DNA from 4 places in the Stenotrophomonas sp. STEN035 genome. Region 4 is predicted to be linked to each of the others. Evidence: predicted binding sites of a transcription regulator. Region 4 holds the regulator's gene; each other region holds the start of a gene.
The links. The regulator FliA, encoded in region 4, starts transcription of late flagellar genes. The targets are predictions, from matches to a motif close to TAAAGTTTNNCNNNCNNNGGCCGATAA.
Positions count from the first base shown of each region.

Region 1 (3,825 bases), on a different contig from region 4:
GCATGGGTTTGATCACCGGAATGATCGTGGGTGCACTGGGCGGCTTGGCCCTGGTCAACATCCTGGCACTGATGGCAAGGAACAGCGGCAAGCCGCATGACCTCACCACATTCAGTTCCGATGAGAACGTGGCGGCCAAGGTTGATGCCTGGGCAGGCCAGCAGGGTTACCGCATGGTCCGCGACATCGATGGCACCCGCGTCTATCGCAAGGGCAACAACATCCTGACCTCACCGATGTATCTGGAACTGAGCCAGGACGGGAACAAGTACAGCATCAAGAGCTATACCCAGATCAACGGTTTCATCCTTCGCGGTGATATGGCACTGACCGGCGACACCTTCATCGCCAAACTACCGCGCTCGATGGCCAAGAAGGCGCAGAACATCCTGTTCGCCTCCTTGAACGTACCCGGCCTACCCTGAGCGCGGAACAGCACGTTCGCCACAGGCAATGCACAACACGGGGATAATGTGCGCTCTGAGTCCACCGGAACCACAGCAATGCATTCCCCCGCTTCGCTACAGAACGCACATGTGCTGGTTGCCGGTGGCAGCCGCGGCATCGGCCTGGCCATCGCCCAGGCCTTTGCCCGCGAAGGCGCGAAAGTCAGCATCTGCGCGCGTGGTGCAGCAGCGCTGCAGCAGGCTGCCGAGCTGCTGCTAGGCGATGGCGCAGCTGCCGCGCACACGCAGCAATGTGACCTCGCCGATCCGATGCAGATTCAAGCCTGGATCGATGCCGCTGCAGCCGCATTGGGAGGCGTCGATATCCTCGTCAACAATGCCTCAGGCTATGGCAACGGCAATGACGATGCCAGCTGGCAGGCCGGCTTTGATATCGACCTGATGGCTGCCGTGCGCGCAAACCGCGCCGCCCTGCCGCATCTGCGCCTGAGCGCGATGCCGGCCATCCTCAACATCAGCTCGATCAATGCCTCGGTGCCGACGCCGCGCGCCGCGGCCTACTCCGCCGCCAAAGCGGCATTGAATTACTACACCGTATCGCTGGCCACCGAGTTGGCGCGCGAGCGCATCCGGGTCAACGCACTGGCCCCGGGCTCGATCGAATTCCCCGGCGGCCTGTGGGAGCAGCGCCGCAGCAGCGCACCCGAGCTGTACGAGCAGATCCGCAACAAGATCCCGTTCGGCGGCTTTGGCAATGTCGAGGACGTAGCCAACACCGCCGTGTTCCTGTGCTCGCCGGCGGCGCGTTGGATCACCGGTCAGGTACTGGCGGTGGATGGCGGGCAGTCGCTGCCGGCGTAACAAGATTGTAGGAGCCGCTGTTTGTAGGCGCGGCGTAGCCGCGAAGCCGGGGATCTGTGAGTGCACCAGCTTCGCGGCTTACGCCGCTCCTACAAACAGCCGCCCAATTGGTCACACCAACTCGGCCGACCCAACCACCCGCACACCCGGCTGCGGATCCAACACCGCCTGCACCAGCGCATCGGCGATCCGCGTGGCCGGATTGATCCGCCACGCCCGCGGCAGCACCGGCGCCAGCGCCCCCAGCACCACGCTGGCCAGATGCTCGCCGGCACGCCGTTCAGCGCGGTCGCCGCCAATCAGGCCCGGGCGCACCAGGGTCAATGAAGCAAACCCCAGCGCGCGCAGGTCCTGCTCCAGCTCACCCTTGACCCGGCTGTAGAACACCAGCGAACGCGGATTGGCGCCCGCCGCCGAGTTCAAGGCAAATACCTCGCAGCCATTGGCGCGTGCCGCCCGCGCGATCGCCAATGGATAGCCATGGTCGATCTGCTGGAAGGCCTCGCGCGAGCCCGCCTGCCTCATCGTAGAGCCCAGCGCGCAGATCACCGCATCCACCTGCCAGCCCCGCGCCACCGTCGCCAGCTCGGCGAAGTCGAGCACCGGATTGAGCAGTTTGGGATCGGTGCGCGCCAGCGCGCGCCGGGTCGGCGCGACCACGTCGCTGCAGCGCGGGTCGGACAGCAAGCGCTGCAATACCTGCGTCCCGACCAGGCCGGTCGCGCCAGCCAGCAATACCCGCATGATGTGCTCCTGTGATCGGCTGCCATTCAAGCCGGCTGCTACCTTGCCGATAATGGGGCTTGGACACCACCTCCGGCTGCGCACAGGCGCGGCCACAACCCGCCCGGACCCCTGCGCAATGGCCGACAGCCCCGACGATTCCTCTACCTCCCGCAGCAGCGGGCTGGGCCGCATCCTGTCCCGGCGGTCCGCGCCGCAGGCAGCTGCGGCGGTCGAGGTCGTGGCCAACGGGGGCGGCGGCATGGCGATGCTGCAACGCCTGTTCATCGGCGCCAACGCGCCGGAATCGGTATTGGCCGCCTTCGCCCAGGGCATGTGCACCCTGCCCGGCGAACTTGGCGACATGGGCCAACGCCTGCACAGCGCCCATGCCGAGCAGGACTGGGAACGCTACGGCCGCCTGCTGCGGCAGTTGATCGACAAATACATCCGCACCGTCGAACTGGAAGCCTCCCACACCAGCAACAGCCAGGCCGCGCAGTTGCGCGACATGTTGCGCGACACCCTCGGCGCGGTGCTGGCCAGTCTGATGCAGCAGTCGCCGGAGCTGGAACAGCAGGCCCAGCGCATGGGCGAGGAACTGCGCACCTGGCGCAGTGGCCAGCCCTTGCAGCCGGTGGCCATCCATCTGCGCGAGCTCTGCCACCAGGTCGGCGTACGCAGCAACAGCCTGCAGGAACAGCGCGACCTGTTGCTCAACCTGTTCGACATGCTGCTGGAGAACATCTCCGAACTGCTGGCTGGTGACAGCTGGCTGCAAGGCCAGATCCGCTCGATCCGGCAGCTGCTGGCTGGGCCGCTGGACGCCAGCTCGCTGGAACAGACCCGCAACGACCTGCGCGAAGTGATCTACCGGCAAGGGCTGCTGCGCGAAGGCATCGACCAATCCAAGCAAGCGATGAAGGACCTGATGGTCGACTTCGTGCAGCAGGTGGACGGCATGGTCACAGAAACCGGCGAGTTCCACGATCGCATTGCCAGCTATGCCGTTGCCGTACGCCAGACCCGCAGCATCTCCGACCTTACCCAACTGCTGCAGGACGTTCTGCAGGACACCGCCCGGGTACAGGCACAGGCCGCACGCGCGCGCGACCATCTGGCCAATGCCCGCGCCGAGGCCAAGGCCGCCGAGCAGCGCGTGCAACAGCTGGAACGCGAGCTGGAAGAAGCCGGCAGCCAGCTGCGTACCGACCCACTGACCGGCGCCCTGAACCGCCGCGGCCTGGAGCAGCAACTGGGCGAGCTGCTGGCCGACCACAGCACGCCGCTTAGCCTGGCCATGATCGACCTTGACCACTTCGGCCAGACCAACGCCCAGCACGGCCACGCCGGCGGCGATCAGGCCCTGCGTCACCTGGTGGCGGTGACCCAGCAACGCCTGCGCGGCCGCGACTGCATCGCCCGCCTCGGCGGCGACGAATTCGTGCTGGTGCTGCCCGGCCTCAACCGCGCCGCAGCGCTGGAGACCCTGCAACAGCTGCAGCAGCAGCTGGCGCAACGCCCCTTCCTGCATGAAGAACAGCGCGTGCAGGTACGTTTCAGCGCCGGTGTCGCCCAAGCCCAGCCCGGCGAAGCCCTGCAGTCCCTGCTGCAGCGCGCCGATCAGGCCCTGTATGCGGCCAAACGCGTAGGACGCAACCAGGTCCTGCCCGCCGCCTGAGCGCCGCCAGCAACGACAATCGGCCCAAGGCTGTGATATTTGCTGCGCTGGTGCGAATCACCCTGGCATGGACATCACTGCGACCGACCCCATCGCCGAGCTGCAACCACGCTTTGCCAAGTTGCTGGCCCAGCATCAGGGCATCGTGCTCAA
Region 1 covers NZ_JBRRDY010000023.1:56,062-59,886, reverse strand. The annotation lists gene ACVOLL_RS13475 (hypothetical protein) at 3-425, shown strand; gene ACVOLL_RS13470 (SDR family NAD(P)-dependent oxidoreductase) at 504-1,268, shown strand; gene ACVOLL_RS13465 (NAD-dependent epimerase/dehydratase family protein) at 1,380-2,012, opposite strand; gene ACVOLL_RS13460 (GGDEF domain-containing protein) at 2,131-3,672, shown strand; gene ACVOLL_RS13455 (RNA polymerase sigma factor) at 3,740-3,825, shown strand, end outside.
Region 1: the regulator FliA is predicted to act here: its motif matches at 2,039-2,065, upstream of ACVOLL_RS13460 (GGDEF domain-containing protein).

Region 2 (3,825 bases), on a different contig from region 4:
GCCATTGTCGGTGGCCGCAATATCGGCGCCGAATACTTCGACGCCCGCCCGGACGTGAACTTCCGCGATCTCGATCTGCTGCTGGCCGGCCCGGTCGCCAACGATGCCAGCAGCATCTTCGACGACTTCTGGAACAGCGATGCGGTGGTGCCGATCGCCGCCCTGCACCAAAGCACCGACCAGCAGATGGCCAACTTCATCAGCCAGGCCGAGCTGGACGCACGCCAACAGGAAGCCGCGCCGTATCTGCAGCGCGTGCGTGCGCATTTCACCGATGCCTACCTCAGCAAGCAACTGAACCTGCATTGGACCGACGGCGTAAGGATCCGCTCCGACCCGCCGCGCAAGCCCAGCGGCGGCGACAGCAGCCAATGGCTGGTCACCCGGCTGGTCGAGGTACTGAGCAGCGCCGAGCACAAATCACTGTTGATCTCGCCCTACTTCGTACCCGGCGCGGTCGGCACCAAGGGCCTGATCCAGCAAGTCCAAAGCGGCGTGCAGGTCGGCATCATCACCAACTCGCTGGCAGCCAACGACGTACCCGCCGTGCACAGCGGTTACATGCACTACCGCCGCCCGCTGCTGGCCGGCGGCGTGCAGCTGTACGAACTCAAAGCCCGTGGACACATCGAGCGGGCATCCACGTTCGGCAGCAGCGGTGCCAGCCTGCATACCAAGGCCTTCGTGGTAGATGATCGTCGAGGCTTCGTCGGCTCGTTCAACCTCGACCCACGCTCGGCCTACCTCAATACTGAAATGGGCGCGCTGTTCGATGACCCGGTGCTGGCCGCACGCCTGCGTGAGGAATACCTGCGCCTGTCCAGCGCCGAGTTGAGTTACTGGGTGTATTTGAACAGGGACCACGAATTGCGCTGGTTGGACCGTGCCAGCACGCCGCCCATCAGCCTGCGCACTGAACCGGACACCGGACTGATGCAGCGCGCCAGCACCCAGATGATCAGCTGGTTGCCACTGGAGTCACAGCTCTAACCTGTGCAGTCCGCATTGCGGGACGGTCTTCCAGTCGATATCCAGATGCAGACGCGGCCCGCGCCGCGTCCCGATGCTACCAGCTACGTCACTCCAGTGTGCCGTCCGCCTGCGTCATCCGCTTCCACAGCCACACCGCCACATGCTCAGGCATCTGGCTGGCGAACACCGCATTGGCCTCTGCCTCGCTCATCAGGCCTTGTGCATGCAGCATCGCTGCGCTGGCGGCCAGCTGCCCGATCTGCAACGAGCGCCCCAAACCCGTAGCAGCGGGCATCTCCACCTGCTTGAGTGCCTGCACGATGGGTGCCGACAGTTTCCAATGGCCGGCAATCCGTATCGCGGTCGGCGCGCTGCAGCGCTCCAACACTTCCAGCAACGTGCCCGGCTCACGTGCCCGCAACGGCGGCCGCGCCAACACATCGGCAGCAGCCTGCATTGCCATGGCCGCACTTAGCCCCAGCAGCAGACCAGCCAGCTGTGCAGCGAAGCCATCCTCGCGTTCCACGCTGCGCGCGTGGTCGGCAGCGGCCAGCGATACCCGCAAGGTGTACTCCCAAAGCAAGCGCGCGAATTCGGCATCAACGCCGCTGGCCGACTCCATGACCGGCTGCACCAACGCAGCGGAAATGATCTGGCGGATGCCATCGTTGCCGATCAACGTCACCGCCCGCTCGATGCTTTGGATATCCTGCCGCTGCAGGCGATACAGGGAACTGTTGGCAATACGCAACAGCGTTGCCGCCAGTACCGCGTCGCTACCAATGATTCGGGCGATGGAGCGCGACGAGGCCGCACTGTCATTCACGCTTTGGATCAGCTGCGGCAGCAGGTTCGGTCGCCGCGGCGTGTAGCGCGAGGACAGGTCCGCGCGACTCAACGCCACCACCACGTCGTCCACCACCGCACGCTGCACGCGTAGCGCATCGGCCGGCGTATCGGCAGCACCCAGCGCGCTGAGCAGGAAGCGCCGCTGCAGGTCGCCAACGCTGACGACGACCACAGCTTCCTCGATTGTCGCTGCACTAGCCGACGGCGGCACACGGAGCCGCCGTTGCGGACGTGCCGCATCGCCATTGCGCCGCTGCCAGAGCCAGACCAGGCCACCGGCAACTATTGCTGCAAAAACTGCCGAGATAATCACCATGACAAAAACAAAGTGGCCCGCACGGAAAGCTGCCCGGTATATCGGCCGCCACTCGAATTTCTTTAGCGCCACCCCTGTCGTCGCATTGATGAATACACCAACACTGCCAAGCCCACTCCAGTTTCTGCGCCACCCCTGGACTTTTAGGACAAATCCCAAAGAAAGCCTGAGAGATCGCCCCCTATATTCAAACTAAGAGCTGAATACTTAATCAAACCACCAGATCCACCCGGCCCACCAACAACTATACATATCCATATACAACGCCACACCGCTCCTCGAATATCCATCGATAAGTAACCACCTGCACACCCCGCAGCAGCAGGGAGCGCAATGGACGCGCGAAGACGCCGCCGTTCACAGCTGAAAGGCCACGAAGTCACCAGGTGGAATGCGCCAAAGTTTCACCAGTTAAACTAAATGGATATTCACAAACTAACGCCACCTGACTTACCAAGGAGCAATTCATGAATATGCCGGATCAAACATCAAATCTGTGAATAACAGCACATGTAAATGGCAGATTTCCTGATTGCGAACGACCTTGGTACTGCTATGTTGAATTGTAGTTTCTGTAATGAGATTTAGTTTCAAATATAAAACCTCACCCTCACCACCCATGAGCGGACAGAGCAACATGAACTGGAAAACTATTTGTACGAAGTCACAGGTGCGTGGCGAATACCCCTATGCGGCCAAGGTAGCCGGCAAGGAAATCGGCATTTTCCTGGTCGATGACAACTACTACGCCATTGAAGATGTCTGTCCTCATGCCTACGCCCTGCTCAGCCAGGGGTTTGTCGAGGATGGAAAAGTGGAATGCCCGCTGCACGAGGCGGTGTTCGACATCCGTAGCGGCCGTTGCCTGCGCGAACCCGGTGGCCGCGACCTGCTCACCTACCCGCTGCGGATACAGGGTGACGAAGTACAGATCGATACATCCAGGATCGAAACGGGATTGGAGGAGGTGGCATGAACGCACAACTGGATTTCAACCCGCATCTCAAGCAATGGCAGAAGCCTGTACCCACCAATGATCCCGGGGCCGGCTCCATCGAGCAGCCGGGGCAGTTCCGCAACATCGTCTGGCAGACCCGCAACCGGGCGCCCACCGAGCACGAACAGCGCCTGGTGAAGGCATTGGAGCAAGCCTTTGCAAATGGTGCTGACGATGTCGCCAGCGTGGTCAACCAGCTCAATGCGATCGGCGTCTACGACCACGGTGGCAGGGCATGGACCGAAGTTTCGTTTCACAAATCCATTGCCGCCCTCGGCTACTGATCCGGCGACCACACACAACGCATCCTGGGAGGGAGCATTGATGGCAAGGAAGACAGAGATTGAAGCGCACCTGCGTCAAGGCCTGCGCGAACTGTGGTATCCGGTGGTAGCCAGCTGGGAGGTGTCCAATGCGCCACTTGGCATCACCCGCTTGGGTGAGAACATCGTGCTGTGGCGTGATCACGAAGGTCGTCTGCACGCACTGGAGGACCGCTGCCCACATCGCGGCGCTCGCCTGTCGATGGGTTGGAATCTTGGCGATCGCGTCGCCTGTTGGTACCACGGCGTCGAAGTGGACGGCAGCGGCGTTGTCAAGGACGTACCCGCGGTAAGCGCCTGTCCATTGGTTGGCAGCCGATGCCTGCGCAGCTATCCAGTTCAGGAAAGGCACGGCGCTGTATTTCTCT
Region 2 covers NZ_JBRRDY010000013.1:40,506-44,330, forward strand. The annotation lists gene ACVOLL_RS09045 (phospholipase D family protein) at 1-990, shown strand, start outside; gene ACVOLL_RS09050 (HDOD domain-containing protein) at 1,079-2,137, opposite strand; gene ACVOLL_RS09055 (Rieske (2Fe-2S) protein) at 2,775-3,113, shown strand; gene ACVOLL_RS09060 (recombinase-like helix-turn-helix domain-containing protein) at 3,110-3,418, shown strand; gene ACVOLL_RS09065 (Rieske 2Fe-2S domain-containing protein) at 3,459-3,825, shown strand, end outside.
Region 2: the regulator FliA is predicted to act here: its motif matches at 2,176-2,202, upstream of ACVOLL_RS09050 (HDOD domain-containing protein).

Region 3 (3,825 bases), on a different contig from region 4:
AATCAGAACAACTCCACCGTGCCTGCGCCCATGCTCTGCTGGGACACCGGCTTGTGCGGCGGGCGCTCCCATTCCACGCGCATTTCGCGCAGGCGGCTGCCGGTGCGCTGCAGCGCGCTGACCATTTCGCCGTCAAACACGCCGCCGTTACGATGCAGCAGTTCCTGCAAGGCGACGGCTTCGCGGTTGATCGCGCCAAGACGGTCAAGATGCGTATGTGCACCACCCAGGGCCTGGGTGGCGATGTCTTCGAACTGCAGGGCACGCACGGCTTCAGCGACGCTGCCGTCGATGGCGCGGCCACATTCGGAGATCTCGCGCATGCCGTCGCCCAGCGAGGCATTGATCGCAGCCACGCTGTCCAGCATCGAGGCGGCTTCGTGGCGCGCTTCGCGGGAGCGGTCCATGTCGCGCGAGGCCATGTGGGTGACGGTTTCCCGCACCTTGGCGATCGCGTCCTTGGAGCTGTGCGCCAGCTTGCGGATCTGCTCGTTGAAGGTGGTGGAGCGCTCGGAGAGGTTGCGCACCTCGTCGGCCACCACGGCGAAGCCACGACCGGCTTCGCCGGCACGCGCGGCTTCAATGGCGGCATTCAGGGCCAGCAGGTTGGTCTGGTCGGCGATCGACTTGACGTCTTCGAGCAGGGCGAAGATGCCGTCCAGGTGCTGCGCCATCTGGTCGATGTGCTGCACGGTGTTGCTGCTCTGGCCGCTGACCTGCTCCAGCGCTTCCACCAGCTGTTCCATCTGATGGCTGGCGTTCTGGGCAAAACGGGCGACGTCGACGCCACCATTGCCACCGCCACCCTCGTCACCGGCGCGGTCAACGATGCGGGCCAGCGCCTGACTCTGCTGGCGTGACTTGCGGCTCATCGCATCGAAGCTGCCACCGAGCCCGCCGACGGCTTGCCGGATCAGCTCACGGGCGCGCTCGATCTCGCTGCGCGAGCCATCGATTTCGTTGCTGACAAAGCTGCGCAGCTCGTTGAGCAGCTGGTCCTGCTCTTTCAATACCTTGGCGTGCTCGGGCGAGCGCTGGCTTTGCGAATGCACGCTCCACCAGGCAAACACCAGCCAGCTCAGCACCATGGTGGTCAGGATCGCCCACAGGGCCGCGGAGGGCCAGGACAGGGCGGCAGCGACCACAACCAGAAGGGTGAGGACAAGCGGGGCTGCCAAACGGATTGCAATACGTGAATACATGGACGTTCTCGGGAGAGTCACGAATGCAGTATCGGCAGTGGGCAGGGTGTCTTTAGCCCACTGGCGTGAATCCCGGGAGGTTTTGCGATGCAGGCCCGCAACCCATGCGATTGCGGGCCTAGAAAATCAGCGAAGACGGCGCTCGATGGCTTCGAGCATGGCTTTGCGCGAGAACAGGAAATCCCAGTACGCGCCGCCCAGCTGGCGCCACAGCACCGCCGAGCGTACTGCGGCCAGCAGCAGCGCACGGATCTCCGATACCACCATTGCCTGGCCCAGGTAGTGCGGGTTGCCCTGCACCATGATCTTCGGCTTGAGCTGGCTGATGGTGTCCGCATACAACGCGCCCATCGCGCTCAGTACGTCCGGGTGGCAGCTGTCGCCGCGCTCCCGGGCAATGCTGGCGGCGCGCTCGATGCCGGCTTCAACCTTGTCGACCGTGGCGCCTTCACGCACGAAGCGGCGTTCCAGCTGCATCACCGACAGCGCAAGCCGTGGCAGCAGATCGTCCTTGCCCTGGTTGCGGAAGTAATCGCGCAGCAGGCGCAGGCCAGGCTCAACCTGGGTGGCACTGCCGTACACGGCAGCGGGCGAGCTGGCATCAATACGCAGCACGCTGTCCATTGCGGTGCGCACCACGGCGCTTTCCGAATGGCCGGTTTCTGCGATGCGGCGCACCTGCTGCAAGGCCTGGGCAATGCCAGCCAAGGCGAGTACGCGGTCATCGATGGAAAAAGTCATGGTCATCTCTCAAGGGGAAACAGGGGCAGCCAAACGGCGCTCCAGGGGTGCATCGGTGCCGGCGATTACTGCGCCGCCCAGGCATTCCATGCCGTCGTACAGCACCAGCGACTGGCCGGGGGTAACGGCGCGTTGCGGGCGAGCGAAATGCACGTCCAGCGTACCGTCATCACGCACCTTCACGGTGCAGGCTTCGTCCGGCTGGCGGTAGCGGGTCTGCGCGGTGCATTCGAATTCACGGGCGGGTGGGGTGCCGGCAATCCAGTGCATGGCTTCGCTGCGCAGCCAGTTGGATTGCAACCACGGGCTGTCATGGCCCTGGTCGACGTACAGGATATTGCGTGCCACGTCCTTGCCGACCACGAACCAAGGTGCGGCAGGGCGGCCGCGCACGCCGCCGATGTTCAGGCCTTCGCGCTGGCCCAGGGTGAAATAGAACACGCCGGGGTGACGGGCGATAACCTGGCCATCGGGGTCCTGGATCTCACCTTCGCGGGCCGGCAGGTACTGACCAAGGAATTCGCGGAAATCGCGTTCACCGATGAAGCAGATTCCGGTGGAGTCTTTCTTGGCATGGGTGGGCAGGCCAGCCTCGCGGGCAATGCGGCGCAGCTCGCTCTTTTCCATGTGCCCGATCGGGAACAGGGTGGCTGCCAGCTGGGCCTGGCCCAGCTGGTGCAGGAAGTAGCTCTGGTCCTTGCCGCGATCGGCACCGCGCAGCAGGCGCCAGCGGCCGCCGGAGTGGTCGACCTGGGCATAGTGGCCGGTGGCGATGCGCTCGGCGCCCAGCTCGCGCGCGGCGTCCAGGAAGTGCTTGAACTTGACCTCGCGGTTGCACAGCACGTCCGGGTTGGGCGTGCGGCCGGCCGCATATTCGGCCAGGAAGTGCTCGAACACGCCCTGCCAGTATTCGTTGGAGAAATCGCGGAAATGAAACGGAATGTCGAGCCGCCCACAGACCGCCACCGCGTCGCGGCGGTCATCTTCGGCGCGGCAATGACCACTGCCATCGTCAGCCCAGTTCTGCATGAACAAGCCGACGACATCCAGGCCTTGCTGGACCAGGGTGAGTGCGGCCACCGACGAATCCACGCCGCCGGAAACGCCCACCACGATATTGGGATTGCTCACGGTGCCACCTGTCGCACGATCGAAAGCGGGTAACGCTGCCCGGCCAGCCAGTCGGAGATCGTATGCCAGACCAGCGGGCTACGCAGTCGCGCCATGTCGGCCTGCAGTGCAACCGGGCTCATCCACAGCGCCTGCACGATGCCGGCGTCCAGCGTCTGCTCCGGGTGATGCTGCAGCGGCTCGGCGGCGAAGGCAAAGCGCAGGAACGGCGTGCCATCGGCAGCTGTCCACTGATAACTGCCGATGAAACCGGTCAGGCGCACGTCCCAGCCGGTTTCTTCGCGGGTTTCACGCACGGCCGCCTCAAGCAGGCTTTCGCCTGGCTCGAGGTGGCCGGCCGGCTGGTTCAATACCCTCCGGCCGCTTTTTTCTTCCTCTACCAGCAGCAGTTGCCCTGCGCGGGAGACCACGGTGGCCACGGTCACATGTGGCGCCCATCGCTGGGACTGCAAAGCATTCACGCTCAGTACTCGTCCTTGGACGTCATTTCCAGTTCGATCGCATCGGCGCTCTTGGCGGCAGCGTCGATGGCATCGGAAATCACCTCTGCGCTGGCATTGGCATCAACCTTGACCACGAACATCGCTATTTCGCCCTGCTTTACCCAGCCGCCGAGCTTGGAGTCGTTGGAGTCTTCCAGCAGGCGGTTGGCAACCAGTGCCGGAAACTGCGGGCCATCGGACTTGTAGCCCGGCGACCAGATTTCGCGGACGTGATGGCTGCCGTAGGTCTCGACATTGGAGCGCACGTA
Region 3 covers NZ_JBRRDY010000007.1:10,653-14,477, forward strand. The annotation lists gene ACVOLL_RS05130 (methyl-accepting chemotaxis protein) at 3-1,202, opposite strand; gene hflD (high frequency lysogenization protein HflD) at 1,329-1,943, opposite strand; gene mnmA (tRNA 2-thiouridine(34) synthase MnmA) at 1,953-3,074, opposite strand; gene ACVOLL_RS05145 (NUDIX hydrolase) at 3,071-3,535, opposite strand; gene ACVOLL_RS05150 (hypothetical protein) at 3,538-3,825, opposite strand, start outside.
Region 3: the regulator FliA is predicted to act here: its motif matches at 1,231-1,257, upstream of ACVOLL_RS05130 (methyl-accepting chemotaxis protein).

Region 4 (3,825 bases):
TGCGTTCGCAGCCCCGCAATCGGTTGATGCCGCAGTCGTCGCTGCCAACGAAACCGTCGTACCCGCAGTGGTCGCCAGCACTGCCCCGGTCAACCCGATCGCCACCAGCCCGGTGATCATCGCCCGCGACGACGAACAGCTCAGCCAGCTGCGCCAGGAAGTGGCCGGCATGCGCCACCTGATCGAGCGCGAGATGAACCGCTTTACCGATGAGCGCCTGCGTGGCAGCGCGGTACGTGCCAATGCGCTGGACCTGATGGACGAATACGGTTTCGACGCTGGCCTGGCCCGCGACGTCGCCACCCAGATCCCGGCCGACATTGACCCGAGCCGCGCCCGCGGGCTGATGCTGGGGCTGATCTCCAAGAAGCTGCCGATCGCCCCGGTCGATCCGATGGAAACCGGTGGCGTCATCGCTCTGGTCGGCCCCACCGGCGCCGGCAAGACCACCACCATCGCCAAGCTGGCCTCGCGCTTCGCCGAAGCCCATGCCGCCCGCGACGTGGCCCTGGTCACCACCGATACCCAGCGCATCGGCGCCCGCGAGCAGCTGTACGGCTTCGGCCGCCAGCTCGGCATCGCCGTGCATGAGGCCAATAGCGGCACCGACCTCAACCAGCTGCTGCAGAAGCTGGCCGACTACAAACTGGTGCTGATCGATACCGCCGGCCTGGGCCAGCGCGACCGCGCCCTCACCGCCCAGCTGCAGTGGCTGCGCGCCGCCGGCCAGATCCGCACCCTGCTGGTACTGCCCGCCAACACTGCCTTCCAGGACATGGACGAAGTGGTGCGCCGCTTCAGCGCAGCCAATCCGCAGGGCGTGGTGCTGACCAAGCTGGACGAGACCGGCCGCTTCGGTTCTGCCCTGTCGGTGGCGGTCGATCACCGCCTGCCGATCACCTGGGTGACCGACGGCCAGGACGTTCCGGAAGACCTTTATCGGGCCTCTGCCGCAAATCTTGTACTCCGCCTTGAAGATTTGCGCCGCGCGGCCGATATGCCCTGCAACACGGAGTTGAACAATGCAGTCGCGTGAGTACGCCAAGCTGACCAACACCTTCCCGCTGTCGGCAACCCGGCATGAACCCGCCGGCCCGGTACGCACCATCGCGGTCACTGGCGGCAAGGGCGGTGTAGGTAAAACCAATGTCTCGGCCAACCTGGCCGTGGCACTGGCAGGCATGGGCAAACGAACCCTCCTGCTCGACGCCGACCTGGGCCTGGCCAACATCGACGTGGTGCTGGGCCTGCAGCCCAAGCACACCCTGGCCGACCTGGTCGCCGGACGCGCCACGCTGGAAGAAGTCATCATCGAAGGCCCGAACGGCGTGCTGGTCGTGCCCGCCGCCTCGGGCCGCCGGCACATGGCCGAGCTGCAGCCGGCCGAACACGTTGGCCTGGTCAATGTGTTCTCCGAGCTGGAGCGCGAGCTCGATGTGATGATCATCGACACCGCCGCCGGCATCACCGACAGCGTACTGACCTTCTGCCAGGCCGCCCAGGACACCGTGGTGGTGGTCTGCGACGAGCCGGCCTCGATCACTGACGCCTACGCACTGATCAAGGTGCTCTCGCGCGAGCGCGGCGTGGACCGCATCCAGGTCGTCGCCAACATGGTGCGCGACCCGAATGAAGGCCGCGCCCTGTACGAAAAGCTGGTGCGGGTCTGCGAGAAGTTCCTGATCGATGTCTCGCTGAACTACCTGGGCTGCGTGCCGCAGGACGACTGGCTGCGCCTGTCGGTGCAGCGCCAGCAGCCGGTGGTCAAGCTCTATCCTTCCGCGCCGGCCTCGCTGGCCATCAACGAAATCGCCCGTCGCACCGCGCGCTGGCAAGCCCCAACCGCCCCGCGCGGCGGCGTTGAGTTCTTCCTGGAACGCATCATCCAGCAGAAGGTGAAGGCATGAACAATGCAGCCGCCCAATACCGTGAAGTCCAGCGCAGCGCGGCCAATGACTGCATCGCTCGCCACGCCGACCTGGTACGCCGTATCGCCCATCACCTGGCCGCGCGCCTGCCCGCCAGCGTCGAGGTCGATGACCTGATCCAGGCCGGCATGATGGGCCTGATCGAAGCCTCGCGCAGCTATGACTCCGAACAAGGCGCGTCGTTCGAAACCTATGCCTCGATCCGCATCCGCGGCTCGATGATCGACGAAATCCGCCGCGGTGACTGGGTACCGCGCTCGGTACACCGCCGCGCCCGCGATGCCGCTGCCACCATCCGCCGCCTTGAGCAGAGCAGCGGCCGTGCGGCCAGCGCCAGCGAAGTTGCCGAAGCGATGGAGCTGCCGCTGCCCGAATACATGCGTCTGGTTGAAGACGCCTCGCGTGGCCAGGTGCTGAGCCTGGAGTCGCGCATCGAAGACCAGGGCGAGCTCGACACCCCGACCACCGGCGGCCCCAACCCGCAGCAGGTGCTGGAGCGCAGCCAGTTCGGCGCCGAGCTGGGCAAGGCAATCGGCCAATTGCCCGAGCGCGAGCAGCTGGTGCTGTCGCTGTACTACGAGCAGGAATTGAACCTGAAAGAAATTGGCGCGGTATTGGGCGTAAGCGAATCCCGCGTCTGTCAGATCCACGGCCAGGCCACGCTGCGTCTGCGTGGCCGACTGAAGATTTTCGAGGCGGCCGACGCCGGGCTCGAAGAACCATGAAGAGGAAAGTCTTTTGAACAAGAACATGCGCATCCTGATCGTTGACGACTTCTCGACGATGCGTCGCATCGTCAAGAACCTGCTCGGCGATCTGGGCTTCACCAATACCGCCGAAGCCGAGGACGGGCATGCCGCGTTGTCGATGCTGCAGAGCCAGCCGTTCGATTTCGTCGTCACCGACTGGAACATGCCGGTGATGACCGGTATCGAGCTGCTCAAGGCCATCCGCAACGACGCCAAGCTCAAGACCCTGCCGGTCCTGATGGTCACCGCCGAGGCCAAGCGCGAGCAGATCATCGAGGCCGCACAGAGCGGCGTGAACGGCTACATCATCAAGCCGTTCACTGCGCAGACCCTGGAAGAGAAGCTCGGCAAGATCTTCGAACGCCTGGCAGCGAGCGCCTGATGAACCAGTCCGGCGAAGCATTGAGCGACAAATCGGCCCTGGTGCAGCGCCTGCAGGACGCACTGGCAGCATTGGAAAGCGGCGATGAGGCTGGCTGGCGTCGGGAAATCGACGCGCTCGCCGCCCTGCGCACGCAGCCGATGATGTCCGGCCTGGACAGGCTTGCACGCGAGCTGGGCCAGGCGCTGGGCGAACTGCCCAGCGTGCCTAGCGAAGCCGGCGAGCTGGATGACGCCTGCGCGCGTCTGGACCACGTGGTGCAGATGACCGAGCAGGCCACCCATCGCACGCTCGATCTGGCCGAAGAATGCCGCGCGCTGACCGAGCGCCTGCGAGCGGACGGGCTGAATGCCGAACAGGGCGAAATCCTCGAACGCATCCGCCACAACCTCACCGAAGTAGCGCTGACCCAGAGCTACCAGGACCTGACCGGGCAGATCATCCGCCGCGTGGTCGGCATCGTCCGTCGCGTGCATGAAGGTTTTGGCGCACTCGGCCTGCCGCCGCCGGAAGAAGACGCGCGCAACCAGGGCCTGGCCGGCCCCGCCGTCAACGGCCTGGACCGTCATGCGGTGTCGCAGGTGGACGCAGACGACCTGCTCTCGGATCTGGGGCTGTAACACATGAGTGCTTTTGCCGACGACATCGCCGCCGACTTCATCCTCGAAGCGCAGGAGATCCTGGATCGCCTCGGCGAGCAGCTGGTGACGCTGGAACAGGCACCGCACGACAGCGAGCAGCTCAACGCCGTATTCCGTGGTTTCCA
Region 4 covers NZ_JBRRDY010000002.1:56,570-60,394, reverse strand. The annotation lists gene ACVOLL_RS01315 (AAA family ATPase) at 1-1,036, shown strand, start outside; gene ACVOLL_RS01310 (MinD/ParA family ATP-binding protein) at 1,023-1,907, shown strand; gene ACVOLL_RS01305 (RNA polymerase sigma factor FliA) at 1,904-2,653, shown strand; gene cheY (chemotaxis response regulator CheY) at 2,667-3,059, shown strand; gene ACVOLL_RS01295 (protein phosphatase CheZ) at 3,059-3,679, shown strand; gene ACVOLL_RS01290 (chemotaxis protein CheA) at 3,683-3,825, shown strand, end outside.